Regions from separate parts of the Bradyrhizobium sp. USDA 326 genome, predicted to be linked through region 3. Evidence: riboswitches for the same ligand, from Rfam matches in the RefSeq annotation. Region 3 holds a riboswitch; each other region holds the start of a gene.
The links. A riboswitch is a leader RNA that binds a small molecule or an ion and turns the genes downstream of it on or off. The one in region 3 is predicted to bind cobalamin.

Region 1: another riboswitch for cobalamin. It lies ahead of ABIG06_RS32385 (TonB-dependent receptor); the one in region 3 lies ahead of ABIG06_RS25720 (TonB-dependent receptor).
Region 2: another riboswitch for cobalamin. It lies ahead of metE (5-methyltetrahydropteroyltriglutamate--homocysteine S-methyltransferase); the one in region 3 lies ahead of ABIG06_RS25720 (TonB-dependent receptor).

The regions. Positions count from the first base shown of each region.
Region 1 is NZ_JBMGQA010000001.1:6,865,232-6,872,038, reverse strand. It holds gene ABIG06_RS32405 (adenylate/guanylate cyclase domain-containing protein) at 1-1,560, shown strand, start outside; gene ABIG06_RS32400 (hypothetical protein) at 1,663-1,839, shown strand; gene ABIG06_RS32395 (hypothetical protein) at 2,316-2,438, shown strand; gene ABIG06_RS32390 (hypothetical protein) at 2,555-2,812, shown strand; cobalamin riboswitch at 2,904-3,117, shown strand; gene ABIG06_RS32385 (TonB-dependent receptor) at 3,232-5,460, shown strand; gene ABIG06_RS32380 (hypothetical protein) at 5,522-6,103, shown strand.
Region 2 is NZ_JBMGQA010000001.1:3,801,598-3,808,404, forward strand. It holds gene ABIG06_RS17845 (carbonic anhydrase) at 1-616, opposite strand, end outside; gene ABIG06_RS17850 (thermonuclease family protein) at 625-1,410, opposite strand; gene ABIG06_RS17855 (hypothetical protein) at 1,728-1,976, shown strand; gene ABIG06_RS17860 (nodulate formation efficiency C protein) at 3,137-3,859, opposite strand; cobalamin riboswitch at 4,812-5,014, shown strand; gene metE (5-methyltetrahydropteroyltriglutamate--homocysteine S-methyltransferase) at 5,116-6,807, shown strand, end outside.
Region 3 is NZ_JBMGQA010000001.1:5,477,907-5,484,713, forward strand. It holds gene ABIG06_RS25700 (energy-coupling factor ABC transporter permease) at 1-352, shown strand, start outside; gene cobF (precorrin-6A synthase (deacetylating)) at 399-1,145, shown strand; gene cobT (nicotinate-nucleotide--dimethylbenzimidazole phosphoribosyltransferase) at 1,156-2,208, shown strand; gene ABIG06_RS25715 (histidine phosphatase family protein) at 2,215-2,787, opposite strand; cobalamin riboswitch at 2,860-3,062, shown strand; gene ABIG06_RS25720 (TonB-dependent receptor) at 3,180-5,537, shown strand; gene ABIG06_RS25725 (PepSY domain-containing protein) at 5,551-6,807, shown strand, end outside.

The DNA of each region.
Region 1 (6,807 bases), 1.4 Mb from region 3:
AGTCGCTCGCTGGAGCGGGGGCTGGCGCTGCGGCGGATGGTCATGACCCGGATGGAGGCGCCGTCGGATGAGGAGGCCTATACGGCGCGCCTTCGCGACTTCGAGCAATCGGACCGCAAGATCGAGGAGGAGGCTGAGGCTGCGCGCAAGCTGATCAACGCGATCATCGAGGACCCCAGAACGTTTTCCGACAATGCGGCGCTGGCGCGAATCGATCTCCGCATCGACACCGCCGTTACCGAGCTGCGGCGTGACCTGAGCGAGGACCATGCGAAGCTCCTCAAGCAGGTCGACGCCAAGCAGATGGCCGAGGTGCGCGGCACGCTGGAACACATCGACGTGGCGCGTGAACAGTTCAACCGGAAGATCGATACGATCCGCGGCGATATGCTGGCGCAGGTCTACTTCTCGACGTCGCAGGTGATCAGCCGCCAGCATCAGACGATCATCGTTTCGGGACTCGTGACATTGCTCGCGGCGATCGTCGGATTTGCCTTCGCGCTGCTGGTGTCAGGCGGCATCACGCGTCCGGTGCGGCTGCTGCTGGCCGGCACGCGCGAGGTCGAGGCGGGCCGGTTCGACAAGCCCATCGCAGTCTCGACGCAGGACGAGATCGGCGAGCTCGCCGCGGCCTTCAACCGCATGATCGAGCAGTTGCGGCAGAACGAGCGCATCCGGGAGACCTTTGGCCGCTACATCGACCCCAAGGTGGTGCAGGGACTGATCGAGCGGCCGGAGGTCGCAATCGACGGCGAGCGCCGGGTCATGACCATCATGTTCTGCGACATGAGCGGCTTCACCTCGATGAGCGAGGGCATGACCCCGCGCGGCCTCGTCAAGGTGATGAATCACTATTTCACCATGATGTCCGGCCCCATCAGGAGCAATCGCGGCGTCATCGACAAGTATATCGGTGACGCCATCATGTCCTATTGGGGACCGCCTTTCGTCGAAGAGGACGAGCAGGCCCTGCTCGCCGGGCTTGCCGCCGTCGAAATGGCCGACCAGGTGCCCGCACTGCAGAAGCAGCTGCCCGATCTGCTCGGTATTCGCGCTATGCCCGCGCCGTGCGATCTGCGGATCGGCATCGCCACCGGCGAGGTCCTGACCGGCAGCATCGGCTCCGAGCTGATGATGAGCTTTACCGTGATGGGCGACGCCGTGAACCTCGCCTCGCGCCTGGAGGCCGTCAACAAGGTCTACGGCACCCGCATCCTGGTCTCGCAGGCGACTGCGGACGCGATTGGATCTCGCCTCGAATTGCGCGAGATCGACCGGCTTGCGGTCGCGGGCCAAAGCGCGCCGCAGACGATCTTCGAAGTGATGGCGAGACCGGGCGCACTCTCCGATGCGCAAGTCAGTTTGCGCACGCACTATGTCGAAGGTCTCGCCGCCTATCGCGCCGGGCGTTTCGACGACGCCCATGCCGCCTTCAACGCGGCGCTCGAGGCGGTCCCCGGCGACGGTCCCTCGCGCGCGATGCTCGGCCGCATCGCGCAGTTCGCGGCCAATCCGCCGGATGCCAATTGGGATGGTGCCTGGCGGCTCGAGCAGAAATAGGCTGCCGCGGAATAATTGATGCTACCCCATAACGATGTTCGCCGTGACGTATTTCCCGGATTTAGGTTAGCTGTCCTTGTGGCGTTTGACGGGGACACGCCGATGACAGAACTTCAGGACAGGTTGGAACGGTTCGAGACGCTCAGCGCCGAATGCGAGCTGATCGCCAAGCTCGCCACCGACGGCACCAAGCGCGAGTTCTATCTGAGGCTCGGGGAACAGTATCGCCAGCTGGCGGTGGATATTCGGCAGGCGATCGCGACCACGGCTGCGGCCTGAGGCCGGCTGAAATCCGTTCTTAACATTTAGCACGCATTCTCGCAGCACGCGCATCGCTGATTGGCGGTGGCTCGTGGTGGGAAGGTCGGGGTTCGTTGCAATGCAGCGCACCTCGCGAGTGTCGTCGTGCTGTGCCTGACAGGGCAAGTCCCATGCGCCTCGTTGCGGTGATCATATTCGCGCTCATGACGGCGGCCTGCGACCAGGAGCGGGATATCACCGGCTCGACGACGTCGAGCTGTCCGATGCGAAACTACAGCTACAATCCACGCGACATGAGCCAGTGCGTCAACGCCTGCAGATCGTGCGATCGCGGCACAACGGTCACGTGCACGACCTCCTGCACCCTCAAGGGGGCTCGCTGAGCGGATTGCCTTCTGCGTCGCAGGGATCGTAACCGCGCCATCCCAAGCCTCCATCGTTCCCGCCGTCTCGACTTGAGCTCGAGGGCGACACCGTCGCCGAGGTCGGCGGCCTTGCCAAGGTATCGCTATGCCAATCTCAATTGGATGAAGGCCGGCGTCGTCGTCGAGGTCGAGATCGACAAGGTCGGCTGCTTGCGCAATGCCATTGCCGACGAAACCCCCGAGGTCTTGTAGGAACATGAGCAGCTCGCAGGCTTTCAGCGGAGTTTGCGCTGACGGTGCCGAGGCACCGGAACGATTCACATAGGATAGTCATTGGAAGCAGTGGGAAGGACGCGGAGTCCGATGGAATGGGTATGCTCGATCCCGGCCGGTTCCTGGTGTCGTGCTCGCATTGCGATGCCTGGCCGATGGCCGCCAACGTGAAACGTTCAAACTGGTCGGCATCCCCGCATGAGGTCCGTTTCGTCTGCACGCGCTGCCGGCGCGAAGAGACCGCGATCGTCTCGGCCTCCGGCGAGCTGACCCCGATCAAGCGCCTCGACGTTCCGCCGCGCGATGTCGCTGTCGCCTGGGCTCAGGCCCAGCGCCCGCGGGGACGAACATAGGCGCGGGGCATTGCCCGATCCGTCTGGGAGCCGGCCGATCGCGCTTGCGGCCGAGATGCCAGCAGTCGATTGACTCCCGGCCTGGGCGCCCCCTAGATTGGCCGGTGACGGTTCTCCTTACGGAGATCAAAAGGGAACGTGGTGCGAGATGCCCCGGCGCGGGGATCTTCTCAATGCCATGGCTGCCCCCGCAACTGTAAGCGGTGAATCTCTCGTCCTGTGCCACTGGGAATCTCGGTCCTGGGAAGGCGACGTAGAGGTAACGACCCGCGAGCCAGGAGACCTGCCGTCAGCCGTGGTCACACGCGAAGATGTCGGTCGGGGAGTACAGACATCAGCTTCACCGGAGCAATCGATCGCTCCGCCGTAAAGCCTCGTTCGCTGTGACGTGCCACTGACGTCATGCCGAGGTTATGATTTTGTCCCGTTTTGTCACTGCCTGCCGGCGCTGCTGCGCCGGCATCGTTGCGGCCGCTTTCTTCTATTCGCTCGATCCCTCCATCGCCCACGCACAGCAGGCCGGTGCCGAGCAGCTGCCGCCACTCGAAGTGACCCAGCCTGACGATCAGAGCCGTACGCGGGCCAGGGCGGCCGGCGACGGCGATGCGGGGAGGCGCCGGGCGAGGCCAAATGGTGCGCCGAGCGGGACCGGCTCGTCCGGCTCGGGCAGTGGAGCCGCCGCCGGCAATGACGGCATCGTCGGCGCGGCCACGACCGTCATCACGGCTGCGGACATCGCCCATGCGCCGTCGCAAATCCTGGCCGAGATCATCGCGACGCAAGTTCCGGGCGCCCAGATCACGACGTTCTACGGCGGCCAGATCGGTGCCAAGACCAGTGTCGATCTGCGCGGCTTCGGTGCCCTCGCCACGGCCAATACGCTGGTGCTGGTCAACGGACGGCGGCTGAACGACATCGACATGGCGCAGGTGGACCTCTCCACGATCCCGCTCAATGCCATCGAGCGTATCGAGGTCACGCGCGGCAATTCCGGTGCGGTGCTGTATGGTGACAATGCGGTTGGCGGCGTCATCAACATCGTCACCAAGAACGGCGTCGACGGCCCGCCCGCGACAGCGCGCATCGAGGCCGGTTTCGGCTCGTTCAACACTGGGCTCGGCAACGTCTCGACCGCGCTCAATTCCGGTCCGTGGTCGACCTCGTTCCACGGCAATGCCGTCAGGACCGACGGCTACCGCGACAACAATCGCTATTCCCAGGAGAACGGCGTCGGCAATCTGAACTACACGATGCCTGGCCTGACCGCCTTCCTGACCGTCGCCGGTGACAATCAGGAGCTGCGACTGCCGGGCGGCCGCACCGTGGATCCGTCGATCGGTCTCGACGAGCTCGCGAGCAACCGGCGAGGGGCCAGCACGCCTTTCAACTACGCCAATCAGCAGGGTTTTAGCGCGACCGCGGGCTTCACGAAAACCCTGGTCAACGGCGTCGATCTCATCGTCGACGGCGGCCTGCGCGACAAGAAGCAGCAGAGTGCGTTCTTCTCGAGCCCGACGCCGGTTCCGGCTTTCTTCACGTCGACCTATGTCGACGCCGATCTGACGACGTGGTCGATCACGCCGCGGCTCAGCGTGAAGAGCCTGCTCTTCGGAATGCCGTCGCAGTTGCTGACTGGCGTCGACTATTACGATGCGAGCTTTCAGCAGAACCGCGGCGCCGGCCAGGGTCTCGCCCCCTGGCACAACTACGTCCTCAGGCAGCAGACGGTTGCCGGCTATGTCCAGCACACCCTGGCCGTGACGGCCGCGACCGACATCTCCTACGGCGCCCGGGTGCAGAACATCGGCCTTTCGGCACGTGACGATTTTGATGCGGCGGCTCCGTTCAACGCCGACATCGGCGCGCTCCCGCTCGGGAGCGACGAGACGCAATATGCGCTGCACCTCGGTGCCGAGCATCGCCTCAGTGAAACCGTCGCGCTGTTCGGCCGGGCTGCGCGCGCCTTCCGCACGCCTGATGTCGACGAGCGGGTGTCGTCAGGCCCTTCATTCGACCCGTTCTTCAATCCGCTCCCGCAAACGTTCCGGCTCAAGACCCAGACCTCGCAGGACATCGAAGGCGGGCTGCGCATCAGAGGAGGCGGACTGCAGATGCAGAGCAGTCTCTACCTGATGGACCTCGCCAACGAGATCCATTTCAATCCGATCCTGTTCTACAACACCAACTTGGATCCGACCCGCCGTTACGGCTCGGAGACCAGTGTCTCCTATCGCATCAACGACGCCTTGCTGGTGCGTTCCGGCATGGCCTATACACGGGCCGTCTTCCGCGAAGGCGCCTGGGCGGGCAACGACGTGCCGCTGGTGTCGCGCTACACCGCGAGTGCGGGCCTCACCTGGAACATCTGGCAGAACTATCTGGTGCTGGACGCCACCGCGCGGTTCTGGAGCGAGCGCCGCATGGACAACGACCAAGCCGGAACCCAGAAGCCGATTCCCGCCAACGGCACCATCGACCTCAAGCTCAGCGGCCAATTTGAGCGCTACTTTTGGTCGCTCGGCGTCAACAATGTGCTGAACGCGCTCTACTACGACTACGCCATCGCAAGCACCTTCACGGACGGTCGCTTCAGCGCCTATCCGCTACCCGGTCGCACCTTTCTGCTCAGGGCCGGCGCCGCGTTTTGATTTCGATGGGGCTGTCACAGGCGCCCAAATGGACTAAAACTCGAAGAGAAGGAGATCACTTATGGCTCTCAATATCCTGTCGTCCGACGGCGACGGTTTCCGCCTCCATCCGGTGGCGCCGCGTCTCGCGCCGATGTTCGGCTTCGCGCTGCTGACGGTATCGTGCGCGCTCGCGAGTTTTGCGTTTGCCTGCGCGACGCCCTTCGCGGCTTTCGCCGTCGTCGCGGCTGCGATGCTGCCGCTGCGTCCGGCGCTGCTCGTCGTCACCGGCGCCTGGCTCGTGAACCAGACAATCGGCTTCAGCGCGCTGCACTATCCTATCGATGGCAGCAGCATCGCCTGGGGTTTTGTGATCGGCGCGGCGGCGCTCCTGGCGACTGTGGTGGCATCGGGCGTGCTCCGCATGCTGCCGCAGGGACGCGCGCCGCTGATGCTCGCGATTGCGCTGTTTGCCGCCTATGCGGCTTATGAGCTCGCGCTGCTCGCCGCGACGCCGTTCCTGGGCGGAGAGGGCGCCTTCACCGCCGCCATCGTGACGCGCATTGGGCTGACCAGCGCTGCCTGGCTCGCCGGCCTCGTCGCCGTCTGCGAGGTCGTGCGCTTGTTCGGTCCGTTCGGGCGCGAGGGAGCGATGTCGGCCTGACGGAGCCTGGCGCAATCCGGCAGCGGGATATCGCCCGACAGGCAAAACACCTGGTCGTTTCAAAGCTGTCGGTGTCAATCCGCTGCCTCGAAAATATTCCGCTTTACCGAAATTCGGATTTGTCGTAAGAGCACGGCATAAGCCGTCCGACCATCGCGCAGGGAAGGCCGAGTGATCGGCACCACCTGTATGCTGCTGTGCGGTTTTCTGCGTGCACCTTTTGCGCAGCGGACCGCGGGTGCCTGTCGGCACCCGGCCTTCCCTGTGCCCTCTTGGCTCAAGAGGGTGAGCGACGAAGCAAAACTCGGGCGAAATCAGCCGCGAGGATGCGAAGGCGTGTCTGGTCAGTGCGACCTTGAAACGACGTCGGCTCACCTTGCTCCGTCACTCCGACTCACGTTCGTACGCGAGATCGCGGAGCTGAAGTGGATGCAATCCTTGTGCAGAGAAATCTGAGATTGTGGATTGCCGTCTTCGCGAGGTATCGCGGTAGGCCCGCTCGTGACTTCTGAGCCACGATTGTGCCATCGGTGCAACAGTCGGCCCGGATTTAGCCCTCACCACCGGCGGTTGGCATCGTCGCCGCTTTTTGGCCACACCCGAACATGAATAAAATCACTCTAATGTTTTAAGGCAGTTGGCGGTCTTCGAAGGCGACGAGAAAATCCCAAGGTCGATTCAAATCTTGGCTCTGATTTTTCGGG
Region 2 (6,807 bases), 1.7 Mb from region 3:
CATTTTGTCGGGTTGCTTGGGCGAACGCGTCGCCGGCTTGGTCGCCAGTTGCTTTCACTGCAGGAGAAAGTGCAGCGACCAGGGATGAAATGTGCCCCGGCGGCCGCTTATCTTCATGGAGCGACTTGATCGTGGCGTCTATCGCACCGCAATGATCGTGGCCAAGTACGAGGATCAGCGGCGTGTTGAGTATGGCAACCGCGTATTCCATACTGGCGAGCGTATCATCGTTAGCGAAGTTGCCGGCGACGCGGCAGACAAACAGATCACCTAGTCCGCTGTCGAAGACAAGTTCGGGGACCACACGGGAGTCGGCGCAGCTCAGAACCGCCGCATATGGATTTTGTCCCTCAACCAAGACCAGCCGCTCGCGCCTGAAATCGTCGATTCGTGGTGCGCCCTGGACATAACGATCGTTCCCGTTCAGCAGCCGATTCAGGGCAGCATCTGGCGAGAGTACGTTGTTTGGCTTGGGCGGGCCTTTTGCTTCCTTCGCGTCGACAATCTTATTGCCGAACCGCAGGAAAACTGTCGAAGCAGCAAACAGCAACAGTGACCGCCGCGAACGCACGTGCTTGGCTAAATGGTATATGTCTTGAGAATGGGCTGCTTGCATGTGTCGCCTCATGGCACGGCCTTACGCCACCCGGTGGCTTCGGCTTCCGCTTCGCTGCAAAGCCAGCGTTGGCCGCGCTTCTTCGTCATGTCGATTTGTTCGTAACCGGGTTGCCCTGGCAGGTAATAAATGCGCTCGCCTCTGCGCTCGACTGTGCCTTTTATCGGGCACTCGGGGGACGGCGGTTCCAATAGCAAGACGGATCCAAGCAGGACTTCCTGAGCGTCGACCGGAACCGACGTCGCGCCCACGATAATCGTGCTCCTATTGCGGCGACGCCAGTCCCAGGGCGCGATGAACGCGCCGGACCACAGCCCCGCATGGGCTGTGCTGGCCACCAACTCATAAACAACGTATGTATGGTGAGATGCAAAAGCCGATAGTGCCAAGCCCGAGCGTACCATCCAGGCGTTTATATCCTCGCCTTCGATGAAGCAGCTGCCGAGGGCTCGCCGATACTCATCGACTCTTCCGGTATGACAATCCCACGTTCGTCCATTCGAATGCTTGATGAGCTCGTCGCGAACAGCTACGCCGCAGGCCCATTTTTGGCCCTGTGCGTCGAGGCAAATCTGATCGGTCTCAGGAGCTTCGATGCCTGAGAGCCGAACGGTGGTTTTCTCGATCTGGATCGTATTTCCGTCGAGGATGCGCGGAGCACCGCTGAGTGTCGCGGCGGAAACCGGAGATGTGATGAGAGCGATCAATGCGAACATAATTCCGCGGTGCTTCATCCCGACAATAACCTTTCGCTCCTGGTCCATGTTCACGCGCACGATACGGTGCCGATACATTCGATTGCTCGACCGCAGATGTCCATTCCGCCGGCTTCGATGTGTGCCTTATGAGAGCTTCGCGTGAGTTCGAACCTACGACCTGACGCTGCGTAAGGATCAAGAGATTTCTTCCCGTGTGCGTGCGGCGGTATCCTTCGAGCATCGGCGGCTCTCTCACCGCGAGCGTGCTGTACCCTCTGGACGTAAGGAGGAGATTCTCATCGCGTGGCGCCGAACTCGGGATGCTGGACAAGCCCGAGCCTTGGAACGCTGTGCTCCCTCCTTGCAAAAATTGAGCGGCTATGAGGCGTCGGTGCTTGCGGCGGAGTCAGGCGTTGAGGAGCAACCTTGCCATTGTTGGTGACGACTTCCATCGGCAAACCGGACAGTTCCGACGAGGGCGAGGAAATGCGCCCCAAAGTCTTGTCACGAAAAAGATGCTCAAAAAGGATCTGCTCTGGCTCGCTCTGACCGGTTTAGACAAAGACGTGATGGAGTTCAGCCTCAACGCTCGCCGCGTAAATGAAGGTTTCTTGTTCGAGCAAACCGCGCAAATCCGTTCCTTGTTACGCCAGACGAGATGATCGTTGATACCAATCGCATTATGGCATTTGGCTCCTCCGCGCGGCACCATAGTCGTTAGTGCTACTGCCCAGACGTGTGTACAAGAATTGAACTGTTTATGGCTCAGGCGCTACGGGCCGCCGCTCTTCGGTAGTGACGGTTCCCCGCGATCTCAAGTGACTTACCCAGGAGCGCTGGCATCAGTGCCCGTTTTCTCCAGGAATTGAAAAGGCTGCGATATTGAGCCGCGGGCTTTGCCGTGGATGCACCAGGCGTGGGCAAGCTGCCCACGTGTTCGGACAATCGCGAGTGCCATGCAATTCGTGTGAGGTTTAAGTCCACAATACGTGTTTGCCCATCGCGTACTTCGGGTGAATAGCTCTGGTGCGGTTTAGCCGACTCAAGCTACATCATTCTAAAGCACATCACTACATAATGGGAATGACATGGTCGCAGTCGTTCGGGAAGTACCGGTCTCATCTTACGCGCTTGAAGTAGATGGCCAACTCAGAGCCGAATTCGCAACCAAAGACGGTGCCACCGCAGGTGGAGCAGAATTAAAAAGGCGGTTTCCCATGCTTAAAATCCGGGTCTATGACGTGCAGACGAATGAGTGCGAGGAAATCTACGGCTGAGTCAGTGCGGTAATCGACGTTCTTGCGTACTGCTCCGGAGCTTCCCGCCCTGCGCACTCGGAAATTGGCAGGCGCTCAGCGGGTATGCCCGGGGTTGCTACCCTGTAACTTCCTGTTTCGTCTCAGCATCGGTCCCTAGTGCCGGCTCAAAGTCGCTAAGCTCACGCTCCTGCGTATGCCGCGCAATTACACGATGCGCGGCGCGCACCCCGAATCGGCTTGGCCGGAGGCATCTCCAAGGGCTCTAGTGAAGAATGCATGAGAGCTGGTTCCCCCGCAGTTGGTGTACTCTAACAGGGTGGAGTGCAGGCGGGCAAACCACATCTCGCAAACTAGTACGCGCCACTGAGCTCGACACCTGGCGGAAAAACGCAATCGTGCTGCTCGACCTTCCGTACGACGGGCCGAACTGCTGCGAGAAAGGCAGGCGGACTGTTGCGGAGCCGTTAAACAACGCAACTGCAGAGCGCGTGTCTCTTGCAGTTAGTACGAGGCGTTCGACCGTGCGGCAGCTGCGGTGCGGTGTTGCTCTGCGCGACCGTCTGCTAAGGCCTTCGCTCTCCTGAGTCTTGCTCTTCCTTTGGCTCGGTTCGTTGGAACCAGGAGCCCGGAGGAAATTTCGCGATGCGCTTGGCAAAAGAGGATTGTGGCTCCCAATCTTGGCCTTCGCTCTTCTCAAAAGTGATGACCCCGTTGTGTGTAAAATAACGTGGTCCTTGGATATCGCAATTCACCAAGAGCAGAATGCGCCATAGATCGCCTTTCTCGTTCGGCTTGTCATTCTGCTTGGGTAAGTAGTCTACCCCAACAGGTTCAATGATAGTGCATCGGCCCTGCCGCAGAAGATCGCCGAGCCGGCCTTGCGGCGTAGTCACAAAGTTGAAGTTACTTGGATCATGCAGAAAGCTAAGGTTTGCGTCCCTTTCACCATCTGCGACTTCTTTGGCGATCAACGAGAGCGCTAGGGCACGCCAGCCCAATTCCATCGGCTTCGCATAGGTTGACGCAAGCTCAGTCGTACCGTCGAGCGCGACTTTCCAGGTGATCGCGTACTGTTCGTCTGATTTGTTGTCTCGGTGCCTGGTCCACGAAACGAAAACATGGTCGCTTTCGCCGAGTTCAGCGACCCCCCACATCTGAGGGACGAACTGTGCCACCTTCGAGACATTCGAGATGATTTGTTCTATCGTCTCACCATCTTGCGCTCGCCAAGTTGACTTAAGTCTTTCGACAAGGGGGTTGTCGCTGGCGCGAATAGTGTTGCTCATGGCAGCCGGCCAGCCTAGGCAGATTAAAAGTCCGCCCAGGCGAAGCCATAGCGCGGGTCTTCCCGACATTCTCTTCATAATCCTCCGCCTATCGCGTTTCATCCATACATCTTTCAAAGCGGTAACCTTGAACCTGCTATGAGCGAGCGCAAGAAGTTTACGGAGACGCGACGGGGCACCCGCGGCTGTCCCACGCGGGCAGGCGCTCCCCTCTATGTCACGCGCCCCTAACTTCCCTAGCCAGCGACAGCGTCAATTGGCTGAGCTGGACATCCCCAAGCAGAAGAGACTGGGCATGTCGAGGGGCTTGCATTCTTCGTGCCAGGCAGCAGGCAGAGATTTGCATGGGTTTTATGTCCCTCTTGTCCACTTTCCGACCTGCGCACGGTTCGATGTTTCCATTCAGTGTATCGGCCGTAGCTCGATGCCAAGTGCCTGATGAGAATCGGGAGTGCGTTTGCCGTCATTGAACCGTGTGGTTCGCTATAGTTGCCCGTCGGCGTTCGGCCTACATGATGGCTGGCGATACGAAGCCGACTTAATCGACGAACTTTGAAGTCTGGCTGGCACGAAAATCAACCTGCTCGCCGCGTATGTGGCTAGATTGCGCCGCCTGCCTTGACGTGTTCAATGGGGATCCTCTAGTCGAGAAAATAGCTGGCCAGCGGATGTGCTGGGCGAACCGCTGGAAGTCGGAAGCCGCATCGAATGCATTCTGCTCGAAACGGCGGTAATCGCCGCCGCGCGGGCTGGTTTTGTCCCTTTCATTGATGGGGCGGGCGGCGTCGCCTCAAGGCAGCTCCGAGTCTCACTCCCACATCTGAGACAAGGACATCTCTGATTGCGACAGCTCTGTTTAGAGAATCATAGAGATGCACGGTCATTCGCCTACTAGATGTCTCAGATTAGCGTGCCACAAAATCTGAGAGGTTGACGGAAGAGTCCTCCTGCCGATAATCGAACTCGTCGAGGTTCTCCGAATCCCGCTTGATCCGGAGCTAAGAGGGAAGCCGGTCCAAATGCCGGCGCTGCCCCCGCAACTGTGAGCTGCGAGCTACTGTCCAACGATGTCACTGAAGCCCGCACGGCTTCGGGAAGGCCGGACAGCAGCGACGACCAGCGAGCCAGGAGACCTGCCCCGACGATAGATTGGTCCACGGGCGGGGTGTCTCGGTGGTGCGCCAAGCAGCCGTCGCGCGCGCGACTTCCTCTGCCTGCGTCCGCCATGGCCTCTGTCCCCAACAGGGGTTTACACTATGTCTCTTCTCTCTCTTCCGGTTGCTACGCTCGGTACGCCACGCATCGGTCCAAGGCGTGAGCTCAAATTCGCTCTTGAAAGCTACTGGGCGGGAAAGATCAGCGAACAGCAATTGCTCGAGGACGCATCCGGTCTGCGCGCAGCGAACTGGGCCCGTCAGAAGTCTCTCGGCGTTACGATCATTCCGTCGAATGACTTCTCGCTGTATGATCAGGTGCTCGATACAAGTGTCATGGTTGGTGCTATCCCGGAGATCTACGCCTCGAAACGAGAATACGTTTCCCTCAAGACGTACTTCGCCATGGCTCGCGGATCACAATGCGACGACCAGGATGCGAGTTGCGGTCTGGGGCCGCGGAGGTCTGGCGCACCCGCGCAGGAAATGACTAAGTGGTTTGACACCAACTACCATTACATGGTTCCCGAGTTTTACAAGGGACAAGCGTTCAGACTTTGCTCTCGCAAACCCATTGAAGAGTATGAGGAAGCAAAGGCTCTTGGCTTTCAGACCCGCCCTGTCCTGATCGGGCCGATCACATTCCTAAAGCTCGGCAAGAGTGCCGATAGCGCGTTCCAGCCCCTCTCCCTACTCGATGATCTAATACCGGTCTATATCGAGGTTCTGCATGAATTGGCCGAACGAGGGGCAAGTTGGGTTCAATTTGACGAGCCCTGCCTGGCCCTTGATCTGGATGAGGCGGCGCGAAAATCATTGCTACATGCCTATAACCGGTTCGCAAAGGAGGGACCGGCTATCAAAATCATGGTTGCCAGCTATTTCGGCGAGCTAGGCCACAATCTGGATACCGCATTGAGCCTCCCGGTTTCCGGTCTGCACCTCGATCTGGTCCGAGCGCCAGAGTTGTTGGATCAGGTCATCGCTGTCGGCCGAAGTGACCTCGTCATGTCGCTCGGGGTCATCGACGGCCGGAATGTATGGCGGTCGAACTTGTCGTCGCTCCGTCAGCGGATGGAGCCCGCGATTGCGAAGCTCGGCAAGCACCGTGTACAGCTCGCCCCATCCTGCTCGCTGCTTCATGTGCCAGTGGACGTTGAACTCGAGACCGGGCTCACGTCCGACGTCAAGAGCTGGCTTGCTTTCTCGGTTCAGAAGATGCGTGAGCTTGCGATCCTGGCGCGAGCACTCGCTGGCGACCAGAATGTCGAGCTCGCTCTCGCCGATTCGGAATGCGCTGCGACTGCCCGGCGGACTTCGCCCAAGATCCATGATACCAATGTCGCTGTGAGGATGAGGGCGATCGACCAGACAATGCGCCGGCGCGCCAGCCCATTTGTCCGTCGTTCCGAGATCCAAAGGGAACGCTTTGGACTACCAACGTTTCCCACCACGACAATCGGATCGTTTCCGCAGACCACAGAAGTCCGAAATGCTCGTGCGGCGCATGCGCGAGGTGCGATGAGCGACGAACAATACGACGAGTTTATCAAGGAAGAGATAGCCCGCGCCGTACGTTGGCAGGAGGACATCGGTCTTGACGTCCTCGTGCACGGCGAATTTGAGCGCAATGACATGGTGCAGTACTTTGGCGAGCAACTCGCCGGCTTCCTATTTACCAGGAATGGATGGGTACAGTCTTATGGTTCGCGCTGCGTCAGGCCTCCGATCCTGTTTGGCGATGTAGTGCGGTCGAAGCCGATCACTGTGGACTGGTGGCGCTACGCGCAATCA
Region 3 (6,807 bases):
GCAATACGGCATGAACGTCACCACGCTCCTGGTGCCGCTGTTCGCGATCCAGGCCATCGCCACGCGCATCATTTCGCGTAACACCGCCTATGTCGATCTGAAGTACGGTCAGGCGCTGGCGCTTTCGACGACTTATCAAGCGGGTGTTGTCGCCTGGGTGGCGTTCTGGGCGCTCTACGGCTCCGGCTTTGCCATGAGCAACCTCGCCAACATCGCGACCTTCGCGGCCTCCTACGCGCTGGTCATCGTGATCGAGCCGCTCGCCGACCTCGCGGTGCTGGCGCTGGCGAAGTCGCTGCGCGGCGTCACCGCGCCCGGCCTCGTCACGCCGCGCCTGCACAACGGCGCCTGAGAGACAAGCGAGAGGGCGGCCTTGATGGCCGCCCTTCGCGCTCGCGATGCTCACGCTCTCCCTGATAGGCATCGGTTGCGGCGATCCCGAGCAGCTTACGCGCGCCGCGATCGCTGCCATCAACGCGGCCGATCTCGTCCTGATCCCGCGCAAGGGGGCTGCCAAGTCCGATCTCGCCGATCTCCGGCGAGCGATCTGCGCGGACGTGCTCACCAGCGACATAGCCATCGCCGAATTCGATCTTCCCGTGCGCGACAGCGGTGAAGCTGATTACCGCAAGGGCGTAGACGATTGGCACGATGTGGTTGCCGCGACCTGGTCGCAGACGATCGCGAGGCATCTCGAAGGTGAGGGCAAGGTCGCGCTCCTGATCTGGGGCGATCCGTCGCTCTACGATTCCTCGCTGCGCATTGCGCGGCGATTGAATCCGTTGCCGAAAATCGAGGTCGTGCCCGGCATCACCTCGATCCAGGCGCTGTGTGCGGCGCATGCGCTGCCGCTCAACGACATCGGCGAGCCGTTCCTGGTTACGACAGGGCGGCGCTTGCGCGACGGCGGCTGGCCGCAAGGTGTCGATACCGTGGTGGTGATGCTCGACGGCGGCACAGCGTTCCAGTCGCTCGATCCAGAGCGTTTGCATATCTGGTGGGGCGCCTATCTCGGCATGCCCGATCAGATCATCATGTCCGGCGCGCTGGCCGAGGTCGGTCCGCACATCGTGATCGCGCGACAGGAAGCACGCGAGCGGCACGGCTGGATCATGGACAGCTATATTCTCAAGCGCAGGGCGTAAGCGAGGCAGCATGCTTCCCGAATGGGTTTACCAGAACTGCCCCGAGGTCTCCGCGGTTCATCGCGAGGCGGCCATCGCGCGGCAGGCGCAACTGACAAAGCCGACCGGCGCGCTCGGCCGGCTCGAGCAGCTCGCGGTCGAGCTTGCGGGCTTGCAGGCGACCGAGCAGCCCCGCGCTTCGCGGGTGCCGATCATCATCTTCGCCGGTGATCACGGCATCGTCGCGCAGGGCGTGTCAGCCTATCCGCAAGCCGTGACGATCGCGATGATGGCGAATTTTACGTCCGGTGGCGCGGCGATCTCGGTGCTGGCGCGTGAACTGGGTTCCAGCCTGGAGGTGATTGACGCCGGCACGCTGGCCCAGGAGCAGATGGCGGGAATCGTCACCGACAAGCCGCGCAGCGGCACACGCGATTTCAGCGTCGAGGCTGCGCTCACGCCGACCGAGCTGGCCTTTGCCTTCGAGGCCGGCCAGCGCGCTGTCGCGCGCGCAGCAGCTAGTCAGCCCGATCTCCTGATCTTCGGCGAGATGGGCATCGGCAACACCACCACCTCAGCGGCGATCGCGGCGAGTCTGACTGGTGTGAGCGCCGGGGAGATCGCGGGCAGCGGCACCGGCGTCGATATGGCCGGCCGCGCGCACAAGGCACGGGTGATCGATGCGGCGATCGCACGCCACGGCGTCTCCGGAGCGTCGGTCGAGAAGATCCTGTGCGCGGTCGGCGGCCTCGAGATCGCGGCGATCTCAGGCGCGATCATTGCGGCCGCGCAGGCCCGCATTCCGGTGTTGATCGACGGCTTCATCGTGTCCGTCGCGGCCCTGGCCGCGGCGCGTCTCAATCCGTCCTGCCAGCCGTTCCAGCTTGCCGCGCATCAATCGGCGGAGCAGGGGCATCGGCTGGTGTTGCGCGCGCTCAACGTTCAGCCGCTGATCAGCCTCGATCTCAGGCTCGGCGAGGGATCGGGCGCGGCCATCGCGCTGCCGCTGGTCCGCTCGGCCTGTGCGCTTCACAACGGCATGGCGACGTTTACGCAGGCCAACGTGCCGGATCGCCCGGCCTGATGCGGCTCAAGCCACGCGCTGGTTGACCGAGACGACACGCCAGCCCGCCGTGAGCCGGTCGATCCGGGTCAGCGACAGCGGATCGATCACGAAGCGCAAGGCGGCCTGCGGCGTCAAGTCCAGCGCGATGCAGAGCGCGGCGCGGATGGTGCCGGAATGCCCAACCAGCGTTGCCGAGCCTGCGCCAATCCGCGATAGACCCACCTGCACGCGCGCAACCTGATCCGCAAAGCTTTCGCCGCTCGGCGGCCGTCCGTGCGCCGGATCGCGCCAGAACTGCGCGTACGTCTCGCCACCGCTCGCGGCGAGCTCGTCATGCCGACGACCGGTCCAGTCGCCGAAATCCTGCTCGCGAAATTCGCTGACCAATTCCGGTTCGAGCCCCAGAGCGCGCGCCGTCTCGACCGTGCGCCGCGACGGGCTGGCATAGCTGGTGGCATCCGGCGGCAAACGCTGCCGCAGAGCCGCCAACGCGGCCTGATCGCCGAGATCCGCCCGCGCATCGGCTGCGTGGATCGTGCCGGCCACGCCCTCGACGGCCGCATGCCGTATCAACCAGAGGAAGGTCTCGCCTTCCATGCTCATCTCCAAGGAAGTTGGTCGCTGTGGCCACACCGCCGCAACTGCCACATTGACTCTGTCTTGGTGGTAATCCTAGATGCTGGCGACGGTTTTCCCGAGAGGGAATGAAAAGGGAATGCGGTGCGGGGAAACTTGTCCCCAATGCCGCGGCTGCCCCCGCAACTGTGAGCGGATAATCCTTCGTCACAAGCCACTGGGTCCTCGGTCCCGGGAAGGCGACGAAGCGGTGATGACCCGCGAGCCAGGAGACCTGCCGTCAGCCGTGGTCACACGCGAAGATGTCGGTCGGGGAGTACAGACATTCGGCTTCATCGGACGGCCCGAAAGGCCAACAGATGAGACCTCGTTCGCTGTGACGTGCCACTGACGTCATACCGAGGTTTCATATCGTGTCTTCCATCTGTATCTTACGGCCGAGCCGCTTCCTGCTCGCTTGTGCTGCGCTTACATCGTTCGTCGTTGCCGATATGCCTGCCGCCCTGGCGCAGCAGGTCCGCGAACCTCTGCCGCCGGTCGAGGTCTCGCCTGCTGAAACCGGCAGGCGGGCCACGCCAGCCGGCCGTGAAGCGCAGCGCGCACGCCGTGCAGCTGCGCGCCGGCCAGCGATCGTACCGGCCCCGCCCAAGCCCGGCGCGCCGGCCGCGACAGCGCAGACGCCGCTCAACAGCAATGTGGTCGCCGAAAGCGCCTCGCGGCTCGGCCTGACCGTGCGTGAGACGCCGGCGACGGTCGAGGTGATCTCCGCCGAGACCATGCGCGAGCAGGGCTATCGAACTGTCTCGGAGGTGGCGCAGGGTGCCGTCGGCGTCACCTCCGGCGACAATCCGGCCGAGCCCGCGGCGTTTTCCATGCGTGGCTTCACCAACAGCCAGATCAACACGCTCTACAACGGCATCAAGATCGGCCCGCAGAACATGACCTCGCGGATCACCGACACCGCCAATCTCGAGGCCGTGGAGTTCGTCAAAGGCCCGGCCTCGCTGATGTCAGGCGAGGGTGCCGCCGGCGGCGCCATCAACTTCGTTACCAAGCAGCCGCACACCGGACCGATCCGGAACGAAGCCGAATTTTCCTGGGACTCGCTCAACTCATTCCGCGCCCATTACGGTTCGGGCGGCAGCACCAATGTGCAGGGCCTCGACTATCGCTTCGACATCAGCCGTTCCACCCTCAGCGGCTTTGCCGACGACACCAACGTCAAGACGTTCGGCACGTCCGGCCAGCTCAATTACCGCGTCTCCGATAGTCTCAAAATCTGGGGCGCTATCGAGTACCGCGAGGATCGCTCCAAGGCCTATTGGGGCGCGCCGCTGGTGCCGGCCGCCTTCAGCGGCTCGCATGCGACGACGGGGATCGTCTCCGGCAATTACATCTCGAATTACAACAAGACCAATCTTGGCGCGGTCACCATCGACGATCGCACGTTCAACACCAATTACAACGTTCTCGACAACCGAAACGTGGCGCAGGAAGTCTGGCTGCGCGGCGGTTTTGAGCTGAAGCTCGCGCCTGATCTGACCTTGAAGAGCCAGGCCTATGGCTATGGCGCAGAGCGGACCTGGTTCAACAACGAGATCGAGGCGTTCAATTCCACCACGAACCTGGTCGATCGCGAGCGCTTCTATGTCGCGCACAGCCAGCGTCTGGTCGGCAACATCACCGACCTGATCTGGGACGCTGATATCGCGGGCTTTGACAACCGGCTGGTCACGACGCTCTCGTCAAGCTATCTCGATTTCGTAAGGCCGGGCGCGGCCAACTTTCCAGGCGATTCCGTTTCGCTGGTCGATCCCAATCGGGGCTACTACGGCCTGCTCACGACCCAGCAGCAGACCGCGCGCATCGACAACGAGGCGCTGTCGTTCGAGGACCGGCTGAAGCTGACACGTAACTTCGCGCTGGTTGGCGGCCTCCGCGTCGAGCATATCGGGCTCGACCGCAATTCGACCGACGTGAGCGGGCTGGAGAAGGCAGGCTTCCCGTTCACGAAAGACTGGGCGCCGGTGACGGGCCGCATCGGTTACACCTGGGAGGCCGTTCCCGGCCTCACCTTCTTCAGCCAGTACGCCACCGGCGCCGACATCGCCGCCAACAATATCTTTTTGCTTGGGCCGACCCAGCCGCTCGACCTGACGACCGCGCGCACCTACGAGACCGGCGTCAAGCATCTGTTCTGGGACAACAGGGCGGAATGGTCTTTCTCGGCCTACGACATCCTGCGCAAGAACGTCTACGCGGCGGCCGGCGGCATGCAGCTCAACATTGCCGGGCGGCAGGAGTCCAAGGGCGTCGAGCTTGCCGCGGCGGTGCGCCCGATCGAGCCGCTGCGGCTGTGGGGCAACATCGCCTATGTTGACGCTCGCTATGCCGACTACAATTTTGCCGGCGGCTCGTTCTCCGGCAACACGCCGCCGAACGTGCCGCGTATCGTCGCCAATGCCGGCGCGTCGTACCGGTTCTTCACGCCCTGGCCGGTGGAGGTCGGCATCACCGGCCGCCATGTCGGCGACCGCTACAACACCGATGCCAATGTCGTGACGATGAAGGCCTACACCGTCGCCGACGTCTATGCCTTCGTCGACATTCCCAAGACGGTCTTCGCTGCGGTCGACCAGGCCCGCCTGACCTTCCGTGTCCGCAACATCGCCGACAAGCGCTACGCGATCTGGGGCGATCCGTTCTATCCCGACCAGATCCTGCTGGGCGCGCCGCGCACCTACGAGATCTCGGCCGCGTTCAAATGGTAGGGGCGCTGACCGCATGATGGGCGCGATCGCCCTGCTGCATCGCTGGCTCGGGATCGCGTTCTGCCTCCTGTTCGCGATGTGGTTCGCGACGGGGATCGTGATGCACTTCGTTCCGTTTCCGTCGCTGACGGAAGCGGAGCGATTTGCCGGACTCGCGCCGGTGGATCGCGGCGAGACGACGATTTCGGTTGCCGATGCCGTTGCGGCGAGCGGGATCGCCGATGCAATGCGTGTTCGATTGATCCAGCGGCGTGATGGACCGGTCTATGTCGTATCGGGATTATCCCGTTTGCGCGCGGTCCACGCCTCCGACGGACGAGACGCGTCGGTGACATCTGCCGATGCCGCGCTCACCATCGCGCAAGATCATGCCCGTCGGCGCGGGCTCGATGCCGCACGGGCCGCAATCGTCGCTCGTTCGGACCACGATCAATGGAGCGTGCCGAACGGCTTCGATCGCCATCGGCCCTTGTTTCGCGCTGCTCTCGGTGATGCCGCCGGAACCGAGGTCTATGTCTCGTCGCCGGCCGGCGAGGTCGTGCTCGATACGACGCGCAGCGAGCGCGGGTGGAATTGGGCCGGCAGCGTGCTGCACTGGATCTATCCGACGGTTCTGCGCAGCAACTGGGCGGTGTGGGATCAGGTGGTCTGGATCCTGTCGCTGCTGGCCCTCATCGCAGCGTTGCTTGGTGCGGTGCTCGGGATCGTGCGGGTGAGGATACGAGGACGCCGGATCTCCTCGCCTTACCGCGGCTGGCACGCCCTGCATCACCTCATTGGCCTCGCGGCGACGCTCTTCGTGCTGAGCTGGATCTTCAGCGGCTGGCTCTCGATGGATCATGGGCGGCTGTTCTCGCGCGGGCAATTGACACCGACAGAGGCCCACGTGATGAACGCCGCGCCGGATTGGAGGGACGCGCCGTCATTCGATCGGCAGCCAATATCCCCCTCGGCTCGTGAGATCGAATGGTTCGGCTTCAACGGCGGCGTTTATCGGCGCGATCGGGTTGCCGTTGGTCGTCAGAGGTTGATCGGCAGAGGCGTGCCGCCGGACGAACAAACAGGGTTCTTCAGCGCGCGCGAAGTGTCGGAATCGATGACGCATCTCGCTCCTCGCTGCGACGCACCGTCCGTCGTCGCTGGTGACGACCTCTATCTCGTGCGATCGGTCGTCCGGGGTGCTCCGGTCTATCGCGTCCGGTGTAACGAGCTCTGGTTCGACATCGACGGCGCGGACGGCAGCGTGCTGCAACGGCTGGATCCGTCACGG